One region of the Exiguobacterium sp. s59 genome, then DNA from elsewhere that is predicted to be linked to it. Evidence: a T-box and tRNA genes for the amino acid it is inferred to sense, from the RefSeq annotation. Region 1 holds a T-box; the other holds one or more tRNA genes.

The links. A T-box is a leader RNA that pairs with one kind of tRNA and senses whether it is charged. The one in region 1 lies ahead of KNO91_RS01075 (valine--tRNA ligase), so its partner is inferred to be a tRNA-Val.
Region 2: it has a tRNA-Val gene. The T-box ahead of KNO91_RS01075 (valine--tRNA ligase) is inferred to sense a tRNA for this amino acid. The anticodon was not compared.

Annotation. Positions count from the first base shown of each region.
Region 1 covers NZ_JACSKG010000001.1:200,775-216,587, reverse strand. The annotation lists gene KNO91_RS01125 (hypothetical protein) at 1-542, shown strand, start outside; gene KNO91_RS01120 (hypothetical protein) at 589-1,251, opposite strand; gene KNO91_RS01115 (DUF5057 domain-containing protein) at 1,256-4,990, opposite strand; gene KNO91_RS01110 (bifunctional folylpolyglutamate synthase/dihydrofolate synthase) at 5,083-6,285, opposite strand; gene KNO91_RS01105 (protein adenylyltransferase SelO) at 6,395-7,831, shown strand; gene KNO91_RS01100 (hypothetical protein) at 7,921-8,097, shown strand; gene KNO91_RS01095 (hypothetical protein) at 8,094-8,288, shown strand; gene KNO91_RS01090 (hypothetical protein) at 8,285-8,461, shown strand; gene KNO91_RS01085 (hypothetical protein) at 8,478-9,233, opposite strand; gene KNO91_RS01080 (GNAT family N-acetyltransferase) at 9,379-9,828, opposite strand; gene KNO91_RS01075 (valine--tRNA ligase) at 9,932-12,583, opposite strand; T-box leader at 12,641-12,863, opposite strand; gene hemL (glutamate-1-semialdehyde 2,1-aminomutase) at 12,911-14,215, opposite strand; gene hemB (porphobilinogen synthase) at 14,212-15,192, opposite strand; gene KNO91_RS01060 (uroporphyrinogen-III synthase) at 15,189-15,813, opposite strand, start outside.
Region 2 covers NZ_JACSKG010000006.1:126,777-142,589, reverse strand. The annotation lists gene KNO91_RS12875 (putative bifunctional diguanylate cyclase/phosphodiesterase) at 1-2,470, opposite strand, end outside; gene KNO91_RS12870 (YitT family protein) at 2,585-3,451, opposite strand; gene KNO91_RS12865 (YkvA family protein) at 3,527-3,934, opposite strand; gene KNO91_RS12860 (aminopeptidase) at 4,048-5,286, shown strand; gene KNO91_RS12855 (alpha/beta hydrolase) at 5,333-6,115, opposite strand; gene KNO91_RS12850 (TetR/AcrR family transcriptional regulator) at 6,229-6,810, shown strand; gene KNO91_RS12845 (DMT family transporter) at 6,803-7,147, shown strand; gene KNO91_RS12840 (DMT family transporter) at 7,144-7,458, shown strand; gene KNO91_RS12835 (GNAT family N-acetyltransferase) at 7,530-8,087, shown strand; tRNA gene KNO91_RS12830 (tRNA-Val) at 8,175-8,247, shown strand; gene KNO91_RS12825 (DUF554 domain-containing protein) at 8,397-9,095, shown strand; gene KNO91_RS12820 (pyrroline-5-carboxylate reductase family protein) at 9,129-9,917, opposite strand; gene yidD (membrane protein insertion efficiency factor YidD) at 10,110-10,379, shown strand; gene KNO91_RS12810 (alanine/glycine:cation symporter family protein) at 10,507-11,859, shown strand; gene KNO91_RS12805 (potassium channel family protein) at 11,877-12,242, opposite strand; gene KNO91_RS12800 (cytochrome P450) at 12,330-13,559, shown strand; gene KNO91_RS12795 (sugar nucleotide-binding protein) at 13,616-14,365, opposite strand; gene KNO91_RS12790 (GNAT family N-acetyltransferase) at 14,466-15,041, shown strand; gene KNO91_RS12785 (DUF368 domain-containing protein) at 15,115-15,813, shown strand, end outside.

The DNA of each region.
Region 1 (15,813 bases):
TCGTCATTGAATCACTTGAGAAGTTGACGATTGCACGGCCACTGATTGTACGTGGTGACTTGACCATTAAAGGAGACGTCTCCTTCAGTTCGACGGTCTACACGCTCGGCGATACGTTCATCGACCGTGCCAATATTCTTCCGATTGATGCAGACAAAGGGAACTCGCTCATTCTCTTATCTAAAGGGAAAATCCTGTTGAACCGAATCAACGAGTTTGACGACACACCGACGACGCTCCAGGCATTCATGTATAGTGACTCGAACGAACCGACCTATGTGTATGCGGTCGGATCCATTCTCGAGGTCAACGGAGGTCTGTACAGTAAAGGTCCACTCGAAGTGAACGTCTTCCGCGGGACGTTTAACGGAGGGGAAGGCGTAAGCCCAGCTGAGAACTTCGATCGTCAAGTTCCGGCTCACGAGGCCGAAAAGTCTCGCTTAAAACTGACGTATAACGATTCCGTGTTTAATCAACTCGAAACATTACCGATCACGAATCAGCTGCAATTCTTCGTCAGTCACCCCGTTCAATTGAAATGAATTCAAAAAATCGGCTTCCTCTCTGGTTGAGAAGAAGCCGATTTTTTTAGTTCCTCATCTTTAGAATGAGGTCCGAGTTGTAGTCTTTGGCCGTCTGTTCCATTTTCTTCGTCCATTGCGCGCCGTTGTCGAGAAGCAGCTGCGTCAACTCGACCTGATTATGACGGACCGGCTGCAATAACACCGATTCGGTATCTTGAATCGTATAGCCTTGCCCGAGGAGTTCTTTGACCGCATCGAGGTTCAACGAGTCGACCGCAATCCCAAGAAGTCGTTCGTCTTCAACGTAACGCATCGCCAGCTTCCATTGATCCGGACTGCCGTTCGCACTGAACAATGGTGCGATGACGGGCATCCCTTCCACTTCTTCGAATGGGTCAAGTCCTTGCTCGAAGTATGCTTCAATTACGTCTAGGGGTGCAATCGTCACTGCTGTGGCGAATTGATCAGCTGTCGGGACAACTTTTTGATTTTCTAAAACAAATCGGACGGCCTCCCATTCCTCTCTTGCCTGTAAATCTGTCAATTCTTCCTCTGTCATCGAAGAGCGTTGACTCACTTCTTTTACTAAATTCTCACCGGATAACTGCGAGAGCTCGGCTTGAGATTGACTCCAGTACAGGAACCATCCCAATCCGATGAGGAGAATCAATCCGGTGATGCCAATCATCATTCGCTTGCGATTCATCATTCGCCAACTTTCTGCCATTCACTTAATAACGGTCATCATCCTGTCCTGAGGCATTCGTTTGGATGATACGTACATAAAACGTGTCCTTCACGGTTTCAAACGGTTTTCCAGTCGGAAGCGTCGTGTAGACTTCCACTTTCGCCACACCCGGCTTCACTGGAATCAACTCTTTTCCTGATCCACTCACTTGAACATATTCTTCGCCGGATACAATCTCCATGCGATAGTCACGCCAAGTCGAAGTCGTAGGCCAGTACTCAAGGAGCGGTGGTCGTGGTGCCGTCCCTTCCCCAATATTGATCGTCATATCTTTTGACATCAATTGGTTCGGGTATTCGTTGACGCGGACAACCGATGTGTTAGAACGAATGTTTCGTAACGCATTGTCATCGAATGTCGTCTGAATCGGAATGTCTGTCACGACACCATTATTTCCGTAGCCATGGTTGGCACGTAATTCATATCCTGTCGCACTTTGTGTCACCGTCAGAGCGGTTTGGATGGACCCGATTCGTTCAAACGGAATGGATACGGTTGGTGTTGAGGTCACTAGAATCGAGGCGACTTCATTCACGCGTTGTTCTTCGTTTAAACTATCCCATACCCAAAGGTCGAGTTGGCTCGGCGTTTGAATCAAGGATGGCGCCTTGACTTGGATGGTAAAGACGGTGCTCGGTGTAGCGATATTCAATCCACCGAAGAGGTCACCGACATCCACAGTCGCCTTAAATTGAGTCGTACCCGGTTTCAGTCCGATGATGTTCAAGTTATTTCCAACTTGTTCAAACTTCACACTATCCCCAGATTCGACGACATAGCGAACCGACTTGTATTGGGCCGTTTCGGGCATAACTTTTGGTGTGACGGTAGTCTTTTGACCGACATATAGCTCTGTCGACGGGATAGTGAGTTGCTCAGGCGGACTGATGACATTGACTTTCGACTCTGCTACGACAAGGGGTTTCTTATCGCCCGGATCGATTGTCAAGCGCAGTTTCGCAGTTCCTGTTTTCAAACCGGTCACAATCGCATTATTTCCTTGGGTGACGAGTCTCGCGACACCGTTCGCATCAATGATTTCCCACTTCAAGCTACTCCACTTCGGGTTCGTAAAGGTGTTGCCTTTCGCATCCGTGATGGTCGGACTCACAATCTGCTGTGCCCCGATTTGTAAGGTGACGTCAGGAATTTTCGCTTCGTACGCATACGGCGCCCCGATATTGATCAGCAAGTCTGGGAATGAGGATTGAACCGTCAGTTCTTTATCCCAGTCATTGTGCTTATCTAAAATGTGATCTTGCTTCTTCGAATACTCAATCAACGTCGTTAATTGGTTATCCGCTTTTTTCAATTGGATGAGTGAAGCAGAAGGCTCGATGGCTCGAACGACTACTTCAAACTTCACGGTTCGATTTCCACTATCGTTCGGGAGGAAAATGTTCGTGTTCCCGTTTCTTTCATAGTACAAGTCTGGTTTCAGCTGTAACTTGATTTCATTCGGGTTCGTGACAGGATATTCGTTTCCGTTTGCATCACGAATCGCCACCACTTCGAGTTGGCTTGGTAGTTTTTCTGTGAAGGTCGTTAAATCAACTCGTATAAACTTATCTCCCAACTGATTCGGTAATCGGTCGAAACGTTCCGGATATTGAACCTGATATTGAATTGTCCCCGTTTCATACAAGTTGATGGTCGACGGATTTATCGAACGAGACACTTGAATCAAGTCGGAAACATTCTCCGCACGCTTGACGTTGATAGTGAACGTGTCGATTACCTTCGCATTCCGTTGATCGGACGTCTCGATTTTCACTTCAATCGGTCGGTCTGCGACCACATCCGCTGCCGGAATCGTAAACTCTTTGACTTCATAGTTGCGTAAGCTTTCGAATGTGACCTGCTTCCCATTAAACGTGATTGTTGAATTGAGAAACAAATCTTGGAAGTCATAATCGCTTGGCCGCCACATCAATTTAACGTCTTGTCCAGCAGTCACTTCAACAGTCCCAGCTTTTAAATCAGCAGAGGTATAAAACCGGTTTGAATCACTGACGGACTCGATCACGTTGTAAGGTTTATGATTCGCTCCGATAAAAGCGCGATACATCGTATTGATGAAGATTTTCTTCTCATCTTCTACTGAGAACTTGTTCGTGTGCCCTGCACCGGAGTAGGTAAAGTTGTTTTTTGTATACGTGTAGTAATGGTTGCTTGCATCTCCGTATACACGATTTCCACCAGTTGAATACAGGTTGTACCAAGGCGTCACATCCGGATCGTTCAAATCGAGTGTGAAATATTGGTTATGGGTATTTGAGATATTTTTTACTGCATCATCCAGACGATACGGATAAGATGTAAAAATCCCATCCTGTACCTTGACTGCCTTATTGGTTGTTTCAGGAGCACCAAATCCCATGTTCGTGTACATTTTTTGCCCTGAGATATTCAGTGAAGGGTTGGCATTCACGAATTGACGTTCCCACTCGGAAGTAGGTGAGGATGAACTATTCGTACGGAAAATCGTATCGTGCGTCAACATGACGCCTTGTCCTGTTTCACTGAAACGTTTGACTTTGGCAGTAGCCGCGGCGTTCATACTTCCATAAACGTTGTACGAATCCTGGAACCCAAAAATCAGCATATCGTAGTCGTTTTTGAGTAATGCCTGGTCATAAGTCCCACCCTCAAACTGACTCGTTGTACCGTCCGTTAAATTGAACTCATAATTCCCAGCTGGGTCTACTAACATGTTAGATAAATAGCTTGAAATTCTTCCGTTCGTACCAGACCCAGCTGTGAGCTGCAAAATGTTCGCTTTCACTTTTTCATCGAGGTAGAGAATACTCCCCTTACGGTAGTCTGCTCGACCCGTCAATGAATCCTTGACGACGAGCATCCAGTTTTTCGGTCCGCTAAACGTCGGACGCGATAATGTGAAATTAAGCGTTCCCGATTCTTTCGCCTGTTGCTCAATGACTTTTTCATCCGCATCAAATCGGTCATTGTGATCGTAATCGATATACAATTCTACAAATGCTGAAGAAGTTGGTAGTTGCGATAACGTATAGGCGAAGTTAATCGGATAACGGACGCCATCTTTTATTTGAATCGTCTGATTGCTAATGGACTGATTGTTATACGTCACTTCAGTTGATTTGAATCTCGGGCGAGAAACAGTGAGTTGATTCAACTGCTGTGCCATCTCACGATCGACATTCTGTTGATCATTTTGATTAAAGATTTTCACGTTTGTATAATCATGTTGATAGGATGCCAAACGCTTCAACTGTGCATCACCATTTGCAGCATCTTCATGCATAAAAAGGGGCAAACCAACACGGATAACCGTATTGAAAAGCTCCGTCGCCTTCAGTTCGGTCAAATCATTCAATTGATTCGTCGTGTCATGATTTTTCGAGTTGACAACAAGCGTCCCATTTTTATATTTCTCAGTTAATAGACTACTCCCAATCATGACCGCATCGAATGCACCCGTCATCGGGAAACGGGATGCATTAAATTGTTTAATTGTCATGAACTGCGCATTCACTTTCGCAGCACTTAAATTCAGTGAATCACGATACGTTTTCACAGCGTTATTGTATTCAGTCACTGTAAGTACTTTCGAAGAAGTAAAAGCATCACGTAGAATCAATACGTTTAATATGGGTTGATTGGTCTCCGCAACTGCTCTCTGTGGAATAATGGATATGATTAATACGAGAACCGCTATGTATTGCATGAGTTTACGCAATGTATAGTCCTCCCTATTTTTAGTCTTCACTACTAATTATCCCACCCACTTGAAAAAATATACATCTATTTCTTTGACATCAGGTAAGTGTTTTAACTTAGAAAACGTCTTACTTCACTAATGAAATACAGAGACCCAGTCACAATCAACGTTTCACTCGTCGGTGCTCCCATCCAATCGTTGAGCCACTCTCGCCATTCGACAAAGCGCGCTCCATCTTCTATTAATCGTTCTTTCGTTCTCGCACGTGGAAAGTCGAACGTCGTCTCATATACGTCGCCAATCCTTTGAAGCGCATCAATCATCGTATCGCGGTCTTTGTCTTCTAAAATGGCTGTCAGCACCGTCACGTCTGTCTCGTGTTTGGCTTGCAGAACTAATGCCTCGATGCCTTCCGGATTATGCGCCCCGTCCAAAATCACCCGTGGTCGTTTGGAGACGAGTTCATATCGCCCCGGATGTTGCGCCCGCTCAAGACCCGACCGAATCGCCTCTTCCTTCCAACCGAGATGACGAGCTACCGCGACGGCACATGCCCCGTTATAAGCTTGATGATGACCCGTCAACCCGAGTACGACATGTGGCATTCCCTCATACGTCACGACTGTCTCAGCACCGTCCTCGATCTCTGTCACAAGCGTTCGTACGTCATGAATGGAAGCACCCATGTCGTCTCCTTTTTGTAGCAACAGCTCGACCAAATTCTCCTCACTGATACTATGGAACATCGGCACGTCACGTTTCATGATGCCGAATTTTTCAAGCGCAATCTCTTCCAGCGTATCGCCAAGAATCCCTTGATGGTCATGTCCGATCGATGTCACCACCGTCGCGAGCGGATGTGCCAACACGTTCGTCGAGTCCAGTCGTCCCCCGAGACCGACTTCCCAAATGATCACATCAGGACGTGTGTCATCAAAATAGCACCATGCCATCATCGTCAATAGCTCGAATTCCGTCAATGTCTCGGGCGCCTTGTCCGCACACGCTTTGACTCGGTGCGCAACGTCGACAAGCGCATCTTCGTGAATCGGTTCTCCGTTCAACATGATCCGTTCCTCGAACTGAATAATATAAGGAGACGTGAACGTCCCGACGGATAAACCATTCTCCATCGCCATCGCCCTTAAAAACGCAACGGTCGACCCTTTTCCGTTCGTGCCCGCTACATGAATAGATGGACGTTCTTCTAACCTTAACTGCTCAATCATCCAACTCATCCGCTCAAGACCTGGCTTGATCCCGAAGCGAAGCTGCCCACTCAACCAATCGAATACATCTTGTCTCGTCTTCATCTTCCACTCTCCTACTGTTTACACTTCTATTTCATCTTATCAAAATTCACGACAGCCGTTATGGAAAACAGTCTGTGCTATACTCGAAGCGAAGAAGGAGGCATGCGCCATGACAACTGACTGGAACTTCGAGGCGACGTACCTCGAATTACGTGACATCTTTTACGACCGTGGTCCCATCCATCCGGTCGACAATCCGACACTCGTCTTGTTTAACGATACATTAGCCGCTACACTCGGGCTTGATGCGCAAAGACTCAAACAAGATACCGATTTACTTGCCGGCAATCGTCAAACGGAGACATCGTTCTCTCAAGCATACGCCGGACATCAATTCGGTAATTTGACGATGCTCGGGGACGGTCGTGCCCTCATGCTCGGGGAACACGTGACTCCGAACGGGAAACGTGTCGATGTCCAGCTGAAAGGTTCTGGACCGACGGAATACTCTAGAGGGGGCGACGGTCGGGCCGCACTCGGTCCGATGGTACGAGAGTTTATCATCAGCGAGGCGATGCACGCGCTCGGCATCCCGACGAACCGGGCACTCGCCGTCGTTCAGACGGGAGAAGCGATCATGCGACAAGGTCCAAAGCACGGAGCCATCCTGACCCGGGTCGCCTCGAGTCACCTGCGTGTCGGAACGTTCCAATTTGCGGCTGGCGCTGGTTCCATCGATGACGTCATCGCACTCACGGAATATGCGATCAAACGACATGACCCAGACCTAATCGATGCACCCGATCGCTACGAACAGTTCCTCGGACGCGTCGTCGAAAGACAGGCGAGACTCATCGCCAACTGGCAACTCGTCGGGTTCATTCATGGGGTGATGAATACGGACAATATGTTCATCAGCGGAGAGGGTCTCGATTACGGACCTTGCGCGTTCATGGATACGTATCACCCGGAGACCGTCTTCAGCTCGATTGACCGGGAAGGACGCTATGCCTACGGAAATCAACCGTACATCGGGTCTTGGAATCTCGCCCGACTTGCGGAGACATTGCTGCCGCTTCTTGGTGAGACGAAAGAAGAGGCAGTCGATGTGGCGAACAAGCAACTCACCCGCTATACCGAACTGTATAAAGAGGCATACTTTACCGGTCTTGCACATAAGATCGGGCTCTACGTCCGAAAAGACGGTGACGATGCGATCGCGGATGAATTGCTCCGCTTGATGATGGAGACGGAGGCCGATTACACGAATACGTTCCGCGCGTTGACGCTCGGTGAAATCGAGTCGCTTCCATTCGCTACTCGAGATGATGGGAAGGCATGGCTCGACGCTTGGCAGAAACGCCTGAGCGAGCAAGGTCTTCCGAATGAGGACGTAGGTCGAATCATGCGTCAATATAACCCGTCCGTTATTCCACGTAATCATCATGTCGAAAAAGCCATCCAAGCAGCAGAACGAGGCGACTTCGGCCCGACCGAGGCGCTACTCGAGATTTTGCGTGACCCTTATAACGACGACCAACCGGCTGAGTACGTGTCGGCAGGTCCACCGCGGACGTATCCGTATCAAACGTTTTGTGGCACATGAACCATTTCGCATTCGCGGGATGGTTTTTTTGAAACATATTCCAATCTTCGAACGTAAGATAAGGTATCACAAAATGGAGGTATCCATACATGCGCTTACTCACCTCGCTCGTCTCGTTAGGGTTTGCTTGTTTACTCGCACTCGAACTTTGGCAAGCCCCATACTTAAGCAATATCGTTTGGGCGATGCCCGTCTTTTTCTTGAGCGTGTCGTTCGTCCAGTACATGAAACATCTGAATGAGTCGGAATGGAGTGATACAAAATGAAATGGCTCATTCCGCTCATGATCCTCATCACCGCTTCAGCATCTTATGTAGTTTATAGTCTTTATTTAACTTTAGTCGGCCAACCGATTCAGCCACATTTGACCGGTTTGGCAATCGGTGCACTCTTCACGTCTTCGTACTACATCACAACGGGTCGCTTGCCATTTTGGAGTGAGGAGGAAGAAGCATGAAACGCATCTATATCGCTCTTTTGGTTATTGGTGTGGCTCTATATTCCACGTATATCATCCATCTATTTCGAATCGGTTTCACCACCCCACTGTATACTCAACTCCCGATGCTATTGGGGATTGGAGTCATCGTCTGGTGGCTCGTACAAACAAGACCCGAACGTCGCACTTGACGCTCGGGTGTTCGCATTATTCCGATTCGCGGAAAGGAAACGATCCTGATGAAGGTTCGGGTAAAGAATCGACCAGCTTCAACAACTCCGCTTCCGAGATATTTCCCGTTACGATAATCAATTTACCTTGTGATAAGTAATATAAGCCGTTCCCATATGATTGCTCCATCACATATGGTTTTGGCTGATCCGACACCTCCCCTTCGATTTCAGTGAAATCGTCCGTCGCAATGATACTGATGAGGCGTGTTTCATCGTATAACGTCCAAAGCGTCACGGGCCAATCGTTACCTGAATAGTCAGAGCTGATCACTTCCATCTCTTTGACTGGAAGATCTAATCCATGAGTAGACGCACTGGACGTCTCCGGTATCCCGAAGCGTTGCATCCCGCGTTGCGCCCATCCCTTCTTACCATCATGAATGAATACGCCAAACGGGTTTTCACGGTCAGGGACGGTCATCGCAACTAATCCGATTCCCCCGACCATCGTCTCCGTTAAAATGTGATCCTTCGACAACTGTCCTGTCGAGCCATCTTCATATTGTAGGGTGATTTGTGACAAGACCGCTTCCGAGACCCGTTCTGTGCCTGGTGGTACTTCGGCAATCATCGTCCCTGTCACTGCTACGTCGGGAAATTGCGATTCATCAATCACTTCTACTTTCTCTACTTTTTCCACATCAATCGTCTCCACAGACTTCGTCTCTTTTAGAGTCATACACCCCGCTAGTCCCAATGTAAGAACACATAATAACGCGATTCGCTTCATCTCATATCCCCTTTTCCATCTCTACCTCTCCAAATTCTACCAGAACACAAAAAAACCTTCTTCAGAGAATCGATCTCCATCGAAGGGAACTTTATAATAGCTTCCAGATTGCGTAGAACGCTTCATCAAAGACCTTTATTCATTTTCATAGAAGGGATTTATAGTAACCTGTTCCCGTGCCCTCAAACCCCATCTTTTTGTAGAACTCATGAGATTCCACTCGTCGGTTTCCTGTATTGACAGCTATTTTCTTAATATCGTGTTGATATGCCCACTCTTGAACGTGATTCACTAATGTAGCTCCAACCCCGTTTTTTCGACGGAATGACTTCACAACTAGAGCAATGATTCGTAAGTAGGGCTCATCTTTTTCGTATGACAGTCCTCTAAAGCATCCAATCATCCCCACAATCTCTTGACCATCCACGGCTACAAATGTGTGATAATTTGAATCTTTTAGGATGTTCATAAAACGTGTTGCCATCTGTTCTTCTGTAGTCGGATATCCTAACTCCCCCATTAATTCTGCCAGTACAGCTATATCCCGATGTTCAGCAGTTCGAATTCGAACAATCGTTTCTTGTTGATTGAACATGATGATTCCCCCTTTCCATTATTTCACTAGTCTACCTATTCAAGAATCAAAAACAAAACCCCTTCTCTAGAGAAAGAATCTCTAAAGAAGGGGTTCATCATCATTACTTACGCAACTCTTCCAAACGGGCGCGGACCGCGTCACGCTTGTCGAGGTAATCTTTTTCTTTTGCTTTTTCTTCGTCGATGACGTGAGCCGGTGCCTTGGCGATGAAGCCTTGGTTTCCGAGTTTCTTCTGCACGCGCTCGACTTCTTTCTCATACTTCGCCACTTCTTTTTCAAGACGTGCGATTTCTTCTTCGAAGTTGATGAGGTCTGCGAGCGGGATGAAGAGCTCAGCACCCGTCATGATCGCTGACATCGACTTGTCCGGAGCCGTGAGACCACGTCCGATTTCAAGCTCTGTCGCGTTCGTGAACTTGCCGATTGTCATTTCGTTCGCGCTCAAGTAACCTTGTGTCGCATCGTCGCTCGTCGAGATGAAGAGCTGGATCGGTTTTGACATCGGTGCATTCACTTCGGCACGGATGTTACGAACCGAGCGGATGACGTTCATCACAGCTTCAAACGCTGGAACCGAATCTGCGAAGTGAAGGTCGTCACGACGCGTCGGGTAGCTTGCACGAACGATTGAATCGCCTTCGTGCGGCAAGTGTTGCCAGATTTCTTCTGTGAGGAACGGCATGAACGGATGCATGAGACGCATGATCGAATCGAGCGTATGTGCGAGGACCGAACGTGTCGTGTGCTTCGCTGCTTCGTCCTCACCGTAGAGCGTGAGTTTCGCCATCTCGATGTACCAGTTACAGAACTCTTCCCAGATGAAGTTGTACAGGTAACGACCTGCTTCACCGAACTCGTACTTGTCGACGAGGCGTGTCACTTGATCAATTGTGTCGTTCAAGCGTGTCAAGATCCACTTGTCCGCAAGCGTCTTCTCGCCCGTGAGGTCGATGTCTTCGACTTTGAGTCCGTCCATGTTCATGAGTGCGAAACGGCTTGCGTTCCAAATCTTGTTCGAGAAGTTCCATGTCGACTCGATCTTCTCCCAATAGAAACGAAGGTCGTTCCCTGGTGTCGACCCCGTGAGGAGGAACCAACGGAGGGAATCCGCTCCGTACTGGTCGATGACTTCCATCGGGTCAACGCCGTTACCGAGAGATTTCGACATCTTGCGTCCTTCCGAGTCACGGATGAGACCGTGGATGAGAACATCGTTGAACGGTTGCTTCCCTGTGAACTCGAGTGATTGGAAAATCATACGTGATACCCAGAAGAAGATGATGTCGTATCCCGTGACGAGTGCGCTCGTTGGGAAGTAACGGTTGAAGTCTGGTGCGTCCGTATCCGGCCAGCCCATCGTTGAGAACGGCCAGAGTGCTGACGAGAACCATGTGTCGAGAACGTCTTCGTCTTGTGTCCAGTTCTCACTGTCCGCTGGCGCCTCTTTCCCTACATATACTTCTCCTGTCTCGTTATGGTACCAAGCCGGGATACGGTGGCCCCACCAAAGTTGACGGCTGATACACCAGTCGCGGATGTTCTCCATCCAACGAAGGTATGTGCCTTCGAAGCGTTCTGGGACGAAGTTGACTTTCGTGTCGGCGTTTCCTTGTGCTTCAAGTGCCGCTTTTGAGAGTGGCTCCATGTCAACGAACCATTGTTTCGAAAGATATGGCTCGATGACCGCGCCTGAACGTTCTGAGTGACCGACCGAGTGCGTGTGCGGCTCAATCTTCACAAGTGTGCCGTCTGCCTCTAGGTCTTTGACGAGTTGCTTCCGGCATTCGAAGCGGTCGAGCCCTTCGTACTTGCCAGCGTTCTCGTTCATCTTCCCGCCTTCGTCCATGACGAGGATGCGTGGAAGCTCGTGACGGTTCCCGATTTCAAAGTCGTTCGGGTCGTGTGCTGGCGTGATCTTCACGCAACCTGTACCGAACTCCATGTCGACGTAGTCGTCCGCAACGATCGGAATCTCGCGGTTCATGACCGGAAGCATGATCGTCTTGCCGATGAGGTGCGCGTAACGCTCGTCTTTCGGGTTCACGGCAACCGCTGTATCGCCGAGCATCGTCTCTGGACGTGTCGTAGCGATCTCGATGTGACCTGAGCCGTCAGCGAGTGGGTATTTCATGTGATAGAACGCACCCTCGACTTCTTGGTAAATAACCTCGATATCCGAAACGGCCGTCTTTTGTGCCGGGTCCCAGTTGACGATGTATTCGCCGCGGTAGATCAAGCCTTTTTCATATAAACGAACGAATACTTCTTGAACGGCTTTTGAGAGCCCTTCGTCGAGTGTGAAACGCTCACGTGAGTAGTCGAGGCCAAGACCGAGTTTTGACCATTGGTCGCGGATCGTCTTCGCGTACTCGTCTTTCCACTCCCACGTCTTCTCGAGGAACTTCTCACGTCCGAGGTCGTAGCGCATGATGCCTTCTTCACGGAGCTTTTGTTCGACTTTCGCTTGTGTCGCGATGCCGGCATGGTCCATCCCTGGGAGCCAGAGTACGTCATATCCTTGCATGCGCTTGAGGCGTGTCAATAAATCTTGGAGCGTCGTGTCCCAAGCGTGACCGAGGTGAAGTTTCCCCGTAACGTTCGGTGGTGGGATGACGATCGTGTACGGTTGTTTCGAATCGTCCTCATCTGCTTTAAATACATCGTTTTCTAACCAGTAGTCGTACCATTTTGACTCCGTCGCACTTGGGTCGTACTTCGTCGGCATGGTAATTTCATTTGTCTCATGGGCCATGTGTGGCGCCTCCTCTATATGTTAATGAACACAAAAACGGCTTCTCTCGTCCTATACGCTAAGGACGAAAGAAGCCGTGATCTTCCGCGGTACCACCTTAGTTCGCCAACAAAGTGGCGCACTCAAAATCGAATAACGGTCGATGGACCGAACTTTCCTACTCCATTCAGAAAGTCAGCTCCGAGGCGACTTCCGCGTCCATCCCTCGCAACCTTTCACCAAGCGGTCGCGTCTCTAAAAGGAATGAATGATGCGTACTACTCCTCATCAAAGCCATTCATCGTATCTGTTAGATAATTGTAGCGACAGAAACGTCAGCAGTCAAGATTAGAGCGAAAACTCTTCTTGAAGCTCTTTAAAAGTCGCTTCGACCGCTGCGATCGTCTTCTCGATATCCTCATCCGTATGAGCCGTCGAGAGGAACAATCCTTCGAACTGTGACGGTGGCAAGAATACGCCGCGCGCAGCCATCTTCTGATAGTACGAACGGAACATCTCGAGGTTCGCTGATTTCGCTTTCTCGAAGTTCGTCACTTTCTCGTTCGTGAAGAAGAAACCGAACATCGAGCCGGCACGGTTCGTGTCGTGCGGGATGTTGTATGTCTCACCGGCCTGCGTGAATCCTTCCGCGAGACGGTCTGCTTTACGCTCAAACTCCGCGTAATGCTCAGGCTTCAGTTGCGAGAGCGTCGTGTAACCGGCAATCATCGCGAGCGGGTTACCCGAGAGCGTCCCTGCTTGATAGATCGGACCTTGCGGCGCAATCTGTTCCATGATTTCGCGTTTCCCTCCGTAAGCACCGACCGGAAGTCCGCCGCCGATGACCTTACCGAGACATGTGAGGTCCGGTGTGACACCGAAGTATCCTTGGGCACAGTTATATCCGACACGGAAGCCCGTCATGACCTCATCAAAGATAAGGAGCGCACCGTTTTGTTCCGTGATCTCACGAAGTCCTTCGAGGAACCCTGGTTGTGGTGGCACGAAGCCCATGTTTCCTGCTGCTGGTTCGACGATAACGCCGGCGAGATCGTCGCCGTATTTCTCAAACGCGACACGGACCGCGTCCAAGTCATTGTAAGGCACCGTGAGTGTATGGCTCGCGAGCTCTTTCGGTACACCTGGTGAGTCTGGGAGACCAAGTGTCGCGACACCAGATCCTGCTTTGATGAGAAGCGAGTCCCCGTGTCCGTGATAACATCCTTCGAACTTCAAGATCTTCGTCTTCCCTGTATAGCCTCGTGCGAGGCGAAGTGCCGCCATCGTCGCTTCCGTACCCGAGTTGACCATGCGAACCATCTCGATCGATGGGACGCGGTCGATGACGAGTTCTGCCATCTTCGTCTCAAGCTCGGTCGGCGTCCCGAACGTCCAACCTTTTTCAGCTTGTTCTTGAATCGCCTTCGTGACGACAGGGTCACGGTGACCGAGGATGAGCGGTCCCCATGAGAGGACGTAATCGATATACTCGTTGCCGTCGATGTCGTAGACGCGTGAACCTTCACCACGTTCTGCGAAAATTGGCGTCATGCCGACCGATTTATAGGCACGGACCGGACTGTTGACACCGCCTGGCATGAGCGGGCGGGCTTGTTCGAACGCTTCTTGTGAGCGCGTTTGGTTGTATGTCATGCGTAGTCTCCTTCCAAATAGCGACAGACGTCTTTTGCGAAATACGTGACGATGAGATCGGCACCGGCACGTTTGAATCCGACCATCGTCTCCATGACGATGCGTTCTTCGTCGACCCAGTCATTGAGTGACGCAGCTTTAATCATCGCGTACTCTCCGCTCACGTTATACGCCACGATCGGCATATCGAGTGAGTCGCGCATGTCACGGATGATGTCCATGAATGCGAGAGCCGGTTTGACGATCATGAAGTCGGCACCTTGCTCCACGTCCGATTGTGACTCGCGGAACGCCTCGCGACGGTTCGCAGGATCCATCTGATAACCTTTACGGTCGCCTTCACCTGGAGCCGATTGGGCTGCGTCACGGAACGGTCCGTAATAAGCAGACGCATATTTGACCCCGTAGCTCATGATTGGGATATGGCTGAATCCGTTTTGGTCGAGACCTTCACGGATGGCTGCGACGAATCCGTCCATCATCGAGCTCGGTGCGATGATATCGGCACCCGCTTGTGCTTGCGTGATCGCCGTCTGAACGTGAAGTGGAAGCGACGCGTCGTTATCGACGTCCCCGTCCTTCACAAGGCCACAGTGACCAGTCGATGTGTATTCACAAAGGCACGTATCGGCGATGACCGTGAGCTGTGGCGCCCACTCTTTCACTTTACGGATTGCTTCTTGGACGATGCCGTGGTCATGATACGCTTCACTGCCTTCTGGGTCTTTATGTTCCGGTACACCGAACAAGAGGACAGATTGAAGACCGAGGTCGACAATTTCTTTGATCTCTTCTTCGAGTCGGTCAAGCGAATAATTAAAGACGCCCGGCATCGAGCTGACTTCACGTTTAATGTTTGTCCCTTCAATGATGAAGAGCGGGTAAATCAAATCTTCTTTCCGAACATGATTTTCACGTACGAGGGCACGCATCGACTTCGATGAGCGAAGACGACGGTGACGGTCAAACTGGTTCATGAAAAATCCTCCCCTACACACTGTATTAATGCATCCATAGTATAACATTCTGGCACTCGTACCGGTAATGACGACACTTGTCGGATGGCACGTTCGGTCACTTCGCCGATGGCATACCACGTCCCTTTGAAGCGGGACAAGTGTGGTATGAGCGCCTCGACGGCCGACGGGCTCAAGACGAGCAGTGCCTTCACGGTCTCGAGTTGTTGCTTTTGCGCCGGTGTCAATGGCACCGAAATCGTCTCGTAGACGACCCAGTCCTCCACGTGAGAGAGCATCGTCATGTGCGACGTATTCGCCAAATTACCACGCGCGAACAAGACGGTCTCGTCAGGCGACACGACGTTACGCAACTGTTGAAAGAGCGCCTCGCCCGTATACGTCTCCGGCATGAGCGAGACGGTAAACCCTTCCGCTTCAAGCGCCCGTTTCGTCTTCTCTCCGACAGCAGCGACTTTGACGTCACGCGCCAGATTCCGAAGCGCGGGTACCGCGTTTTGACTCGTGACGACGAGCCAGTCGAATCGTTCCACGGGCGGCGGTGCGTGCGTCTCTCTCGTCTGAATGAGCGGGACATGATGAACGGAAAGACCGCTCGCCTCGAGCATTGCCCGTTGCGAA
Region 2 (15,813 bases), on a different contig from region 1:
CGACGAGCGCCATGCCAAGTTGTCTTGCCATCGCGACGATGGTCGTCGTGACCATTTGATATTCACGGTTCTCTTCGAGTTGCATCGTGAATTCACGAGGAATTTTCAGTTCGTCGATTGGATAGCGGACGAGATAAGCGAGTGAACTATATCCTGTCCCAAAGTCGTCAATCGAGAGTTTGATGCCGAGTGATTTTAATTCTAAGATCCGATTCAAAACACGGTCTGAATGATGGGCAGCGACCGTTTCGGTCAATTCAAAATTGAGTCGTGACGGATCGATCGGGAATCGTTCGAACAACGTATTCAAGTAATCGATTAAATGTTCATCGAATAACTGACGAACGGACAAGTTGACCGAGAGCTTCGGTAAATGAATGTCTCCTTGCTCAAACACATGAAGCAACTGGAACGTCTCATGAATCATCCAACGACCTAAATCATGAATATGACCAGTTTCTTCAGCAATCGGAATGAATTGACTTGGCGGGATGAACGTCCCGTTATGTTGCCAACGCATGAGGGCCTCTGCTCCGATGACTGCCTTCGTAGACGCATCGACTTGAGGTTGAAGGAAAAGTGAGATTTCTCCTTTTTCAAGTGCGGTATCGAGCCCTTCCATCAACACTTTTCGTTCTTCCTTGTCTTCCCGTAACTCCGGTTCGAACATGACGGTCTCGTCCCGACCATTATCTTTCGCGCGATACATCGCCAAGTCGGCATTCGAGAGCAAGTGTTTTAATTTTTTTCCATGCTCCGGGAAACGGACGATTCCAATCGAGGCATGCACTTCAACGAGCGTTCCGGCCATGTAATAAGGCGGGCGATAGACGAGACGTCGCAAGCGTTCTGTCAGCATTTCATCGTCACCATGTTCAGCGACGACGATGAATTCATCACCACCTAGACGTCCGGCATACTCGTTTGGAAGGAGTGCGGTCCGTAGGCGCTTTCCGATATGTTGCAAAAGCTCGTCTCCCATGTGGTGACCGAACTGGTCGTTGATTTCTTTAAACCCGTCCAAGTCAGAGAACATGAGCGTGAACGTGCGACCTTCCTCAATCAATCGTTCGATTTGTTCTTGTAGCGCATAGCGGTTGTGAAGTCCTGTCAAACTATCGAATTTTGCCTGATACAAGATTTGTTCTTGTTGTTCAATCATCTGCGTGATGTCTTTCGCGATGGCGTAGATCCCTTCGACTTCTCCATCGATAATCATTGGGACGTTGACGAGTTGCCAGACACGTGTCTCGCCTTCTTCGGTCATGATGCGCACATCGATTGTTCTCGGTCGACCGTTCGTTAATTCTTGAAGAATGATTGTATACGGTGCACGGTCTTTTGATTCGATGATATCGAGGATATTTGATCCGAGTAACTTGTCGGTTGTCAATCCGAGAATCGAACTGCCGGCCTCGTTGACCGATAATACTTCGCCATGTAAGTCGAATAAAAAGATTGGTTCTGAGTGGTAGGCGAAGAGTGAACGATATTGCTGCTCACGAATTTCAAGTTCGTGTGCTTTCGTCGATACGGCGACTTCTAAATCTGTGTTGACCGTATGGAGGCGATGACTGATGAGCGCGTTCTGTTTTGAAACGACAAACTGGCGAATGAGCAATAGAAGTACGGCATTCGCAATCATCGAGTCGAATACAGACGTACCAAGAAGACGATCTGAAGCGAGCAAGAATAGCATCACGACCACGCTATACAAAACGTAATCCAAAATGGAATCATAGGCGAGGGCGTCTTCGGAAACATCGTCGACCCAATAACTGATTGAAATCATGAGAATACTACTCACTTGAATGAGATGGATCAGTTCATGTGTGATGCCCGAAAACACGAAGAGCGTGTTCGCGATCGAGGCAATCGTGAAGGCTAAAATTCCGACGAGTACAAGAATTCGGAATTGTTGACCGGCCGAGACGACCCGATTCAAGTATAAGAATGAAAGCATCATGTAGAGACTAATCAGTAGCATTTGTTCTTCAAAACCACTCAACTGAGACACGAGTGATACATCTTGTGTGGCGTAGAACCAAATATGTAGTGCACCGATTGCAATGAAACTAAATAAAGCAAACAGGTCGAACGTGCGTAGTTTCAACGTTCGAATCTCAATCGATTGGGTGATGACAATTAAAGCCATGATTAAGTAAAAGAAATTTTGCAGGAACAACAGCGATTGTGTATTGGCACCTGTCGAATCGTAATGCATCAGTAAATACAGGGCGAAGCATACATTTCCCGCACTGATCAAAACGTGGATAAACCGTCGCATCCCTTTATGTTTAAAAATCGCCACTCCGCTCAGTAGGATTGCAGCTCCTGAAATGACGAGGTGATAGATGAGTAACGTGATGTTTCGCAGATCATGAGGGGTCAAAAATAAAAATAAAAGTCCGGTAGAAAAAGTTCCGATGAGAATCGCCGGAACGTATTGGCGCAACGAGTAAACAGACAACTCATGCACCTCCTTCTTTATATATATGGGTCTCTTATTTATTATCGGAACAGGTGACCGAAGATTACACAAAAAATCGACAACAATACGAGATTGTTGTCGAATATGTTGAAATTATAGTGTATACGAGTGCTCTTTGAAGTTCCCGACGATGGAATCAATTTCTGACACGGTGACAAATGCCTCAGAATCAATTTCAGAAACGATTTGACGAAGGCGTGGAATTTCATTATTTTGGACGACGACGTATAGCATTTTTTTCGAGTCGTTCGAGTATCCGCCTGTCGCATCCATAATCGTGACCCCACGTTTTAAATTCTGTTTAATGACCAAGTTGATTTCATCCGCTTTTTGACAAATGATAAAACATTGTTTTTGAGCTGAGAAGAACTTGTGAATCGTGAGTAACGTTCGTGAACGGACAAAACTTAATACAAGTGCATACATAACAGCTTTAATGTCGAAGACGATGAAGACTAATACATAAACAATGATATCTTGTGTTAAAAAGATTTTCGGTAGTGATAAATTTCGATTATTCATATAGATGACTTTTCCTAAAATATCGAGTCCCCCGGTAGAAGCGCCTGCGAACAGGAGAAGTGCGAGTCCGAGCCCCGAGACGATTCCGCTGAATACCGAAGCGACGAGCGGATCATCAAGTGGAGTCGGTGGAATGAGAACCGGTAAACTATCAATCAAAATGGAAGAGAGCACGACGACGATTCCTGTCATCAAAATAAAACGTCTCCCTAAATATTTCAACCCCAATATAAAGAGTGGGATATTGAGCACGAGTTGCGTCATCCCAATTGGCGTTCCGAATAGCTCGTTCGTAATCAACGTGATTCCGACGATTCCCCCGGAACCAATCTCATTCGGTTTGAGCAGTAAACTGACAAAGACAGACTGAAGGATTGTCCCGGCAATGATGAACAGTACCGTTTCAAGGGCAACCCGTTTTCGAGATTTAGCATACATAGATAATGGCTAGGCCTTACGCCTCCTTTTGGTAAGTCTTCTGCTAGCGTACTGCTACTCGTGTATCATTTCAAGTCACAATTCGTTATGGAATCGGTCGATGTCACTCGCTAATTGTTCATGCACGTAGTCGATGACTTGAGCGTCATCAAAAAGTCCGAGCGGCACGTCATCTGGAATCGCATCGAACGGTGAAACGAAGTACAGAATGGCTGCAACGAGCTCTTCTTGTTTGTCAGGTTGCATTTCAAATTGATCGTTATACAGGGCACGCAACATATTCAACATTTGTTTCATCTGGAAGTAGAGTGTCAGTTCTTCTTCGCGTTCGATGTTGCTGATTTCATTTGATGCCACGTCCACGGTTACTTTTGCGAGCGCGCGCTCACCTTGGACGAGTAAGTCACCGAGTTGTTCTCGATCATGAATGTCTTCTTTCGCTTGTTTTAAAAAGTGTGTGTACGTTGATTTCCAATCTGCCATAGTAAATTCCTCCTTCATTCTTCATCTACTAATATGCCCGTTTTTGCGCATCGGTTGCAACTTTTCCTGAAATTTAAGAAAATAAAGATAACTGAAAAGGAGGAACGATACATATGTCTATGATTTCTATGCCGACAGAGGCAGATTTCGCACGCTATGCAGAGCTAGCTGTGAAAAAGGGTGTCAATATTCAACCGGGGCAACAGCTAGAAGTACGTGCCGATATTAGCCAGGCACCACTTGTCCGTCATGTGGTGAAAGCTGCGTATGCGGCTGGTGCGAAGCAGGTGTTTGTCAATTGGAGCGATGAGGAGACATCGAAAATTCGATATTTTGATGCACCAGCAGACTCATTCAAAGAATTTCCGGATTGGTTGAAAGCTCGTTTTGAGCAATTGGCTGAAGAAAAAACAGCTTTCTTGTCAATCGTCAGTGATGATCCGGATGCCTTGAACGGTGTTGAATCGTCGCGCATCTCGGATGCGAACCGTGCAGCCGGACAAGCGCTAGCGAAGTGGCGTCAATATGTGATGAGTGACAACGTGAGTTGGTCAATCGTCGCAGGTGCGTCAGAGGCGTGGGCTGAAAAAGTATTCCCGGGGCGTGAAGATGCGGTCGCCGCGTTGTGGCAAGCGATTTTCGCAGCTACACGTATGGACCAAGAAGATGTGGTCGCGGCGTGGGATACACATGATCAATCACTTCGTAGCCGTGCGAAGCTGTTGACTGAGAAAAAGTATGCGAAGTTGCACTACAGCGCACCAGGCACTGAACTGACAATCGGACTTCCGAAGAAGCACGTCTTCCTTGGCGGTGGCGGTCCAAACGTCGATGGCATCGACTTTATCGCCAACATGCCGACAGAAGAAGTATTCACGCTCGCAGATAAAGATTCTGTGGAAGGTCACGTGTCGAGCACGAAGCCGCTCAGCTACAGCGGAAACTTGATTGACGAGTTCACGCTTTGGTTTGAAGGTGGGAAAGTCGTCAAAGCGGAAGCGAAAAAAGGACAAGCGGCTCTGGATGAATTGTTGAACATGGATGAGGGGGCTCGCCGTATCGGTGAAGTCGCACTTGTTCCAGATGATTCTCCAATCTCGAACTCAGGTCTTCTCTTCTATAACACGTTATTTGATGAGAATGCATCGTGTCACTTGGCATTAGGTCGTGCATACTCGACATGTCTCGAAGGTGGCCCTGCGATGTCACAAGAGGAACTCGCGGCGAACGGTGCGAATGACTCGATGACACACGTTGACTTCATGATCGGGTCAGCAGAAATGAATATCGATGGCGAACGAGAAGACGGCACGCGTGAAGCAATCATGCGTGACGGGAACTGGGTCATCTAAGTAAAAGAACAAAAGAGCGAATTCCGAAACCGGAATTCGCTCTTTTTCATGTGACGTCGTATAAATAACGAAGGACGTGGGGCAAACGGCGGCGCCAAGCTAACTCGTTATGAACTGCATCCGGCTCGACTTCGTAACGGAAGGCAATGCCTTTTTGCGCAATCACTTCGACGAGTTTGGCATTCGTAAACAAATAATCTTTCGATGTGATTGGTCCGCTCTCTTCATTCGTCCCGATATCCATATACAGTTTCCCTGTGAAGTCCACTTGTTGTAACGCCTGGATTAAAGGATCGAGGTTCGCCCAAGCGGCGGTGGAGAGAGAGCCGACTCTTTTGATGGAAGGGTAGGTCGCCATCATATATAAAGAGATGACCCCTCCCATCGAACTCCCCATGACACCGACATCGTCTGGGTCTGTCGCATACTCCTTGTCGATTCGTGGTTTTAACTCTTTCATGAGCCAATCTGTATACATACGACCTTGGCCACCAAGTGTCGGTCGTGTTTTCGCAAGTTCGGGTCCGATACGGCGATATAACATCTCATCTTCCTCGTACGAATACTCGTCATAGCGGTCCAACCAGTTCGGAGCGCTCGCAATGGCAACGACCATAAGGGGGAGTCGGAGTGTATCGATGCAACGGTCAATCTCCCAGCCTTCTCCATATGTAGCAGTGCTTCCGGAGAATACGTTTTGCCCGTCATGCATATAAAGGACGGGCAGTGGGGTGTCGGTATCGACCCAGTCTGGCCGAAACACGCGGACAATCCGTTTTTGACCACGCATCTTCTCTGTTGGGATGGACACGTTCAATTGTTCAATCATCTTTTTTCACCTCTTTCATCTTGTATTGTGGAGAATCAAGAAAGAAATGACAATCACCAACATTGACTACCTACCGTTCGTTAGGTAAAGTGGTCGGGAGGAGAGTGAGACTGGTGAATACAAAAGATAAGATTATGCAATCTGCGCGAACGCGGTTTGCCCGTGAAGGATATGAAGGATTGTCACTCGCGGCAGTAGCTGAAGATGTAGGGATTCGTAAAGCTTCTTTATACGCCCATATCGATGGGAAAGAGCAATTGTTTAAACAAGTCGTGACCGATATGGCGAATCGTTACGAAGAGGCTTGGCGACAAACGTGCGAGGATACCGTAAATCGATCCCCTTTAGAACGGATTGATTCGATTGTGCGTACACTCACGTCATTCTTTAGCGATCATGAGACGTGGATGTTGACGAAACGAATGCTACTCGTACCACCTCCAGAATTTCGGGATTATATCGAAGAAGTCATTGGGAAAGTGGAGACGGAGCTAAAAGGATTTGAAAAAGAACAGTTCCGTCTCGCGATGGAGCGTGGAGATTTACCGTCACAGCCACTCGATGAACTTTATGCTGCATACTATTGTTTTTTAGACGGCGCTTTGCTGTCTTTGTTTACGTTTGAAGATGACAGGGAGATGCGACAACGAGCCGCCTTCCGAATCTTTAAGAAAGGGGTGGGATGGAATGAATAAGGAAAGAGTCGCTTGGATTTCTCTCTTGTTCGCAGGATTGCTAGAAATCATATGGGCTACGACGATGAAGCTATCGGAAGGATTTACGGTGCTTGTTCCGACGCTATGGACGATTGTTCTGTTGATTGTCAGTTTCGGTTTGTTAGCCAAAGCATTCCGGGTTCTCCCAGCAGGTACCGGCTATGCCGTCTTTACGGGAATCGGAGCGGTCGGTACGGTGATTGTCGGTGCTCTTCTTTTTGATGAGGCGCTCAGTGGTTGGAAGCTCTTGCTTGTGACGACGTTGATCATCGGCATCATCGGATTGAAGCAAGTGACAGGAGGGGAAGAAGCATGAGTTGGGTATTTTTGATTGGTGCAGGCATTGCTGAGATGACGGCCGTCTTCTTTATGGGAAAATCAAAAGGGTATCAAATTCTAAAATGGTCGGTATTGTCGATTTTGTCGTTCGCGCTTAGTTTCTATTGGTTATCGAAATCACTTGAAGATATTCCGTTAAGTCTGGCTTATTCCATTTGGGTCGGGATTGGCGCGGCAGGTGGCGTCATTCTAGGTATGCTCTATTTAAATGAATCAAGAAGTCGTTGGCGCATTTTTTATTTGATGATGATTATTGGCAGTGTGATCGGATTAAAAGTTGTATCGTAAAGGATTGAAACAAGCTGAAAACGGGAATTGAATAATTCAGATTATGAGATGGAAGAAAGGGGCGGAAAACGATGCATCTTGTTGAGTTGCAATCCGAACGTTTGCGGTTTGAACCGTACACAATCTCTGATTTCTATTTTGTTAAGTCGCTTCTCCAAGATCCTCGGGTGATGCGCTTCATCAGTCCGGACGGGAGACCGTATACAGACGAACAAACAATCGAATGGTTCGAACGTCAATTGGCACGGTATGAAACAGGACGCCAGACGGGGCTATTGAAGTTGATGACGTTCGAAAGTGATGAACCGATTGGTCATGCCGGTACACTGCTCCATGATTTAGATGGCAAACTTGAGTTAGAAGTCGGCTATTGGTTGTCACCAAAGCATTGGCACATGGGTTACGGGCGTGAAGCAGCTGCGCGGTTGATGCAGTATGCCTTTACCGAAGGGGAAAAGGAAATCATTTCGCTCATTCATCCAGATAACGTTCCGTCTCAGCGCGTGGCGAAAGCGAACGGTCTTCATTGGGACCGCGACACGTTATACCAGAACATGCTCGTATCTGTTTATGCAGGTGATTTGGAACGCCTCTGCCGGCATATCGATCGCCAACAAATGACGCGTTAAAAAAAGTACAAAAAACTTTTAAAAAGTTGTTGCCAACTTAATAGTTTCTTGATATATTAATAGTGTCCTTAAGAGAGGACACGACCTGATTCTGTAGCTCAGCTGGGAGAGCGCTACCTTGACAGGGTAGAGGTCGCTGGTTCGAGCCCAGTCAGAATCACTTGGGTGCCAAACCCTCGAGAAACCCACCGGAACATGGGTTTCCGCGAAGCCACTTCTTGCGAGAAGTGGCTCTTTTTTTGTATATTGACATGGCGCGAAAGCAATTGGTATATTCCTCTCAATACATAATGAAACGGGGAATGCAAAATGGTGTTAACAGGAACCCTCGTCAATGCCGGACTAATCGTCATCGGGTCATTGTTAGGTCTCTTATTCCACCGCATTCCAGAGCGTATGAAAGAGACGGTGACGGCAGCGATCGGACTTGCGGTCATCTTGCTTGGCATTCAAATGGGGATGAAGAGTGAAAACTTCTTGATTGTCATCGGAAGTCTTGTCGTCGGGTCTGCGCTCGGGGAATGGTGGAAGCTAGATGAAGTATTGAATGAAATCGGCTACCGACTTGAGCGGCGTCTCGGGAGTCAATCGAGTGTAGCGGAAGGATTCGTCACAGCAACGCTCATCTTCGTGATTGGTGCAATGGCCATCATTGGTGCGCTCGATAGTGGGTTACGTGGCGATCATGACGTGTTGTATACGAAAGGGTTGATTGATGGATTTACAGCCCTCGTGTTAAGTTCGACGCTCGGAATCGGGGTCATGTTCTCGGCCGTTCCGGTGTTATTGTATCAAGGTGGAATCGCATTACTCGCCATTCAAATCATGAAATTCATTCCAGAGTCGCTCATGGATAGCTTTATTTTAGAGATGACCGCTACCGGTGGTGTCATGATTGTGGCGATTGGCTTGAATTTGGTCGGAATCACAAAAATTCGTGTGGCGAACTTATTGCCAGGGATTTTAGTAGTGGCACTCATTGTGTCGGTTCTACATATGATGACATAAAAAATGGACGGAAGCGTGGCTTCCGTCCATTTTTTATGGTTTCTCCATGATTTCATGATCTTCTTTGGCACTTTCACGCAAAGCTGAAGCCATCACGTCGGCAAGATCACGTTTGCGAAGTACGCCGACACCACGGTCGGTCGGTCCACCTGGAGCAGCGACGTCAGCAATGAGTTCATTCGTCTCACGTGTTTCATGTGACAGTAACTCTGCAGAGCCTTTCATCGCCTGAGCCACAATTTGACGAGCCGTCGCTTCGTCGTATCCGACATCGGTCAAGACCGGTGTCATCGCCCCGACGATCTCATAGAAGAAAGCTGGGCTACAACCCGCGGCTGCCATGAAGGCAGACATCGTCTTCGCATCCGTGATGGCCGTTCGACCGACACGCTCAAAGAGGGCAGTTGCTTTCGCGCGATCGGCTTCATCTGTTTCAGGACCGAACCATAAGCCTGTCATCCCGCTCCGATATGCGACCGGCGTGTTTGGCATCGCGCATACGGCAGGAAGTCCTGAAGCTTCTTCTAATTGGCTCGGTTCGATATGTGCCGCAACCGATACAAGTAGTGGGGTCTTCCACTCTTTTGATTCCACGTATGGAATGACGCCGTCCGGTTGCATCGCTAGTACGACGATGTCATAGTCGTTCACGTTTTCTTCTTCGACGGTGTGTACGCCGAGTTCATCTTGCAATGCGAGCAATCGCTCACGGTCACTTCGGTTCGTCATGGTAATTTGTGTCGGTTCGATTCCTGAGTCAATCCACCCTCGAACGAGCGCTTCACTCATTGATCCTGCACCGACCATTAGTAATTGTTTCATCATTCGTCACCTCTTCTATTCGATTCGGTCAATAGTTATGTTGACTATCATAACAAACCTGCTGTCGAATATCGCCCATCTTGCTCATTTGTTAAGAGATGGAAAACGATTTGACATATGGAGCGGTGAACATGACAAACGTTTCAAATCGCGCTATGATGGCACTAATTCAACAGAGTGAGGCGAAATCGCGTGAAACGTGTATTAGTAAAAGGGATTCAAGGTTATCAACGTTTTATTTCACCATTAAAGCCGCCGACATGCCGGTTTTATCCGAGTTGTTCACACTACGGAATCGAAGCGATTGAGAAACATGGAGCCGTCAAAGGCAGTTATTTAACCGCTCGCCGGCTCATCCGTTGTCAACCGTTTCATCCGGGCGGGCTCGATTACGTCCCGGATACATTTGATTGGAAAGCGCCCTTACAACGAGAGAAGCCTGAATCACAGCGAGACGATTAAGTTCGTCTCGCTGTTTGTATACAGATGAAAAGATCCGGAGTTGTTTTAGCACAATACTTTTGCATTGTTCTAAGTATTCTGAAAAAATAGAGGTGTACACTATTTTCGGGGAAAGGGGATACTTTGTATGGGGCAATCATTTAGTGAATGGGTGAGTACGGCATCCAATTTCGTATGGGGACCACCGCTTTTAATTTTGCTTGTGGGGACAGGCATTTACTTAACGGTGCGTCTAGGTGGTATTCAAATTACCAAATTACCGTATGCATTGAAATTGGCATTTTCGAAAAATCAGGATCAATCCTCAAAAGGGGATATCAGTCACTTCCAGGCGCTCATGACAGCTCTGGCGGCGACCGTCGGTACGGGGAATATCGTCGGGGTGTCGACAGCGGTTGTATTAGGAGGACCGGGGGCCATCGTCTGGATGTGGGTATCGGGATTCTTTGGGATGGCAACGAAATATGCGGAAGCTGTTCTGGCTGTTAAATATCGGGTGACCGATGAGCGCGGTCAAATGGCTGGTGGACCGATGTACTATCTAGAACGAGGATTGAATCAACGTTGGTTAGCGGTGGCGTTTGCTGCATTCGCCTCGATTGCGGCGTTTGGGATTGGGAACGGGGTTCAGACGAACTCTGTCGCGCTCGCGCTCAAAACGACATTCGATGTACCACTCTACATATCAGGAATTCTCATCATGATTTTTACAGGCGCGGTCATCCTTGGGGGCGTACGTTCTATCGGGAAAGTGGTCAGCTACTTCGTCCCGGTCATGATTGCCTTCTACTTAGGTAGCGGTCTCTTGATCATGATCATGAATTACACGCTTATTCCAGATGCGTTCGCACTCATCTTTAGCAGTACGTTCAGTGCGGAAGCCATCGGTGGGGGAGCCATCGGAGCGGCCATTCGATATGGTGTCGCGCGTGGTGTCTTCTCGAACGAGGCAGGTCTCGGTTCTGCTCCGATTGCAGCGGCTGCTGCGAAGACGGATATGCCGGGTCGTCAAGCACTCGTCTCGATGACGCAAGTCTTCTTAGACACGCTTGTCGTCTGTTCGGTGACCGGTTTGACACTCGTCATGGGTGGTCAAATCGGGACCGGGTTAGAAGGGGTTGAATTGACTTCGGCCACATTTGAATTATTCCTCGGTCCGGCGGGTGGTTACATTGTGACGATCGGACTTGTTTTATTCGCCTATTCGACCGTTCTCGGTTGGTCGTATTATGGAGAACGTTCCATCCATTACTTGTTTGGGCAAAAGTCGATTCTGCCATATCGAATTGCCTTCGTGCTTGTCGCTGGACTAGGTGCCATGACGACCAACTTGAACTTAGTATGGGCGTTATCCGACGTCTTCAACGGTTTGATGGCCATCCCGAACTTGATTGGTCTCTTGTTCTTGTCGGGCGTTGTCATTGCAGAGACGAAGCGATTCAATCAACAACTTGAGATTGAAAATCGAAAAGTGTCCTAAACGGATTGACGCCATCCTCATGAATCAGAGGGTGGCGTCTTTTGTTTTGCTTCTAGTTCATCTAGCCGTGCCTTTTGAAGGTGGTCGAACACTTTAGTAACGAATCCGACCACAATGCCGACGCCCGTGATCACATAGCCAATCGTGAAAATTTTCCCGATATCGGTCTGAGGGGCAAAATCGCCATAGCCGATGGTCGTTAATGTGATGACACTGAAGTAGAGCGCGTCGAGCCATCGCATCGCCTCAAATTGAGCATAAAAAAGTGTTCCGGATAGGATGGTGAGAAAGGCAAGGCTGAATAAGACTTGGAACTCAGGGTCCCGTAGACCGCGCCAGATCCCACGAACAATCCGGCGTAATGTTAGTAAGAACGGTAACATGTCACTCGCTCCTTTCGATATTAGGTTTGTTCGCCAATAACACGGGAACATCCTTTGTAGTTCGAAAAAAGAGAAAGGGTGAGTTGGATGGGGAAAGTCATTCCGAAGCAAGAAGGGCTCGACCACAGTGTCGATTTTTTACGGGAAGGTTATTTATTCGTCGCCAATCGACGTAAAAGTTTTCAGTCAGATCTTTTTGAGACTCGTTTGCTTGGGGAACGCGTGATTTGTCTTGGAGGAGAGGACGCCGCTTCGTTGTTTTATGAGGCGGACAAATTTACACGTCAGGATGCTGCACCGAAGCGTCTTCTCAAAACACTATTCGGAGAAGATGGAGTGCAAACATTAGATGGGACGGCGCATACGCACCGGAAACGTATGTTCATGTCATTGATGACGAAAGAAAACATCGATCGTCTGCTCCGGCTGACGGGTCGCGAGTGGAGACGAATCAAACAGACGGAAGAACTTGTTTTATATGATGTGGCCCAACAGGTGTTGATGAAGGCCGTATGTGAATGGGCGGGAGTCCCGCTTGCACGAGAAGAAGTAGAGAAATGGACCGATGAAATGAGATTGCTATTTGAGTCGGGTACGTCTCTTGGTCCGACGTATTTGCAAGGTAGGAAGGCAAGAAGTTCGGCTGAAGCTTGGATTCGACAGATGGTGAAGGAAGTACGGTCGAATCAATTATTGCCGAATGAACAGACGGCGCTTTATGAATTCTCATGGCATCGAGATGAATCAGGTGAGTTGTTACCTGAAGAAGTGGTGGCTGTCGAAGTGTTAAATATTCTACGCCCGACTGTCGCAATCTCGGTTTATGTTCTGTTCACGGTCCTAGCATTGCACCAATTCCCTGAAGAAGCAGAACAAGTGAAGCAAGGACAGGTCACGAAAACAGCATTCGTTCAAGAAGTGAGACGTTTCTATCCATTCTTCCCCGTAGCGGCAGCTCGAGTCAAAACCGATTTTGAATGGGACGGGTATACGTTTACGGAAGGGACACTGACGCTCCTTGACCTCTATGGAACGAATCACGACTCCTCAATTTGGGCAGCACCTGATCAGTTTGAACCTTCACGATTTATGGACTGGAAGGAGAGTCCGTTCAATTTCATCCCACAAGGAGGTGGGAATGTGGACTTTGGACATCGTTGCGCAGGGGAACATGTGACGATTGCGATTCTCGAGCAAGTGATTGAGTTGTTTATCGAAGAGTTCTCGTATACCGTCCCTCCTCAAGACTTGAGCTATAGCTTTGTCGATATGCCGAGTCTGCCAAAAAGTAAACTGCGATTGACTGATGTAAAATGAGTCTCATAAGCAAACGCCTACTCTTGGTTGAGTAGGCGTTTTGTATGGAATGCAGTTCATTTCGCTTGTAGATTAAGACGTTTTGAAATCGGACGGATTGGGACGGACGGATCAATCATCCGATTATCCCGTTTTGGTTCATCCGTGCATTCAATCTGCCAATCGGCGTCATGAAGCTCTTTTAGTCCGACCGCAATGTCGTATAAGGAATAGTTCGCATTTCCGTTTAGCTGATAAATACCAGGTCCGCGTTTTGTCAAAATCTCGAATAAAGCTTCCGCCGTATCTGGTAAAAACGAGCAAGATGGATACCAATGCTCACTCGCTTGAATGACACCTCGTTGTTTCATCTCGTTCGTAAAATAGTCCATCATATTGTTCGATCCGGCTTCATCCCCAATCTGCCATCCAAGACGAACAATCTGAGCTCCCGGGTTGACGCGAACGATGGCTCTTTCGCAGTCACGTTTATACTTTCCGTAGTCATCTTCAGCATCCGGTGCCGTGTCCGGTGAGATGGGTCCAGTCACGTCATCTGAAAAAATCGACACTGTACTCGTAAACAAGAACGGAATTTTCATTTCCCCACATAAACGAGCGAGTGTCTCGGCCCATTCAACCGGCCCCATGCCGATATGTAAAAAATAGTCCGGTCGGATGCTTTCGATAAATTGTCGCATCTCCTGTTCATCCGTCGTGGACACTTGCTCACGATTCCACGCAATCCCCTCAATGCCATGACGTTGTAACGTTTCGGCAACAACCGGTGCTACCGTACCATTCATTCCAGTAATGATTGCTTTCATTTCGTTTCGCCCCTTTCTCTCTATATGATGCCACAAAACGGGCGTAAACAAACAATCGATGTGCTGTCCTATGCTAGAGTAGGTGATGGAGGGATCAATGATGAATATTCGACAAGCAACGAAGCAGGATTGTACAAAAATCGCGCCACTCATGTATCAGGCCATACATGAAATCGCATATACGTTGACGGGGTCAACAAATACGGATGAAGTGTTGGAACGATTGGCGATGTGGGTGGAAATGCCGAAAAATCGATTAAGCCACGAAAACATATGGGTGGCCGAGATTGAAGGGGAAGTAGCAGGAATGATCATTTCGTATCGAGGAGACGAGGCGGAAGAATTGGATCGACCGATTCGGGAATGGTTGACGGCACATGGGAGTAAAGAAGAATTAGATGTTGAGACAGAAGGATTCGTCCAATACATCGACTCGCTCGCTGTATTAGAGGCATATGGTGGCCGTGGCATTGGGACGAAGTTAATCGAACATATCTGTACCGTCGCGACAGAGCGTGGTATCCCAGCGGTCACCTTGAACGTAGACCAAGCGAATCCAGCAGCCCATCGCTTGTATACGCGACTCGGATTTCAAAAAGAAAAAGAAATCAATATTTCAGGAGCTCGGTTTGACTATATGAAAAAAGAGACATCTTCGACTCCTTTCTCGGTCTAAAAGCGGATGCACAAACGTCCTTTCTCGACTATACTAAGTGCTTGAGGAAAGATATATGCAAAGGAGATACGTTATGGAGTGGAAGAATATTTGGCGAGGGATGGCCATGGGGACGAGTGACTTGATTCCTGGTGTAAGTGGCGGTACCATCGCAGTTATTTTAGGCATCTATGATCAATTGATTGAAGCAATTAGCGGTGTATTCAGCCGATATTGGAAAAAGTATATTGGTTTTTTAATTCCACTAGCAATCGGGATGGGCACAGCCATCATCGCCTTAAGTCGAATAATCGAGTACTTGTTACTTGAGTATTATGCGCCGACACAGTTTTTCTTTATCGGATTGATTTTAGGAATCATTCCTTTACTCTTTGTAGAGTTTAAATCGCGCGCATCGATTCGACCAATCCATGTCATCGCGATGATTGTAGCAACGATTCTCGTGGCGAGTATGGCGTTTCTTAATCCGGTCGATTCATCCATCATCACGGATGTGACCTTTGGGACGGCGCTTCTCTTGTTCTTTTCTGGATGGTTAGGAAGTATGGCGATGCTACTCCCGGGAATCAGCGGATCATTCGTGTTATTGCTGATTGGGGTTTATCCGACGGTTATCAGCGCCATCTCAAATTTCAATTTGCTCATTATTGGAATCGTCGGGGCAGGAGTGGCGGTCGGCTTTATTGTCAGCAGTAAGGTAATTCGCTATTTGCTATCAAATTTCCCAGGAATGACGTTTTCGATCATTATCGGATTGGTAGTTGGTTCACTC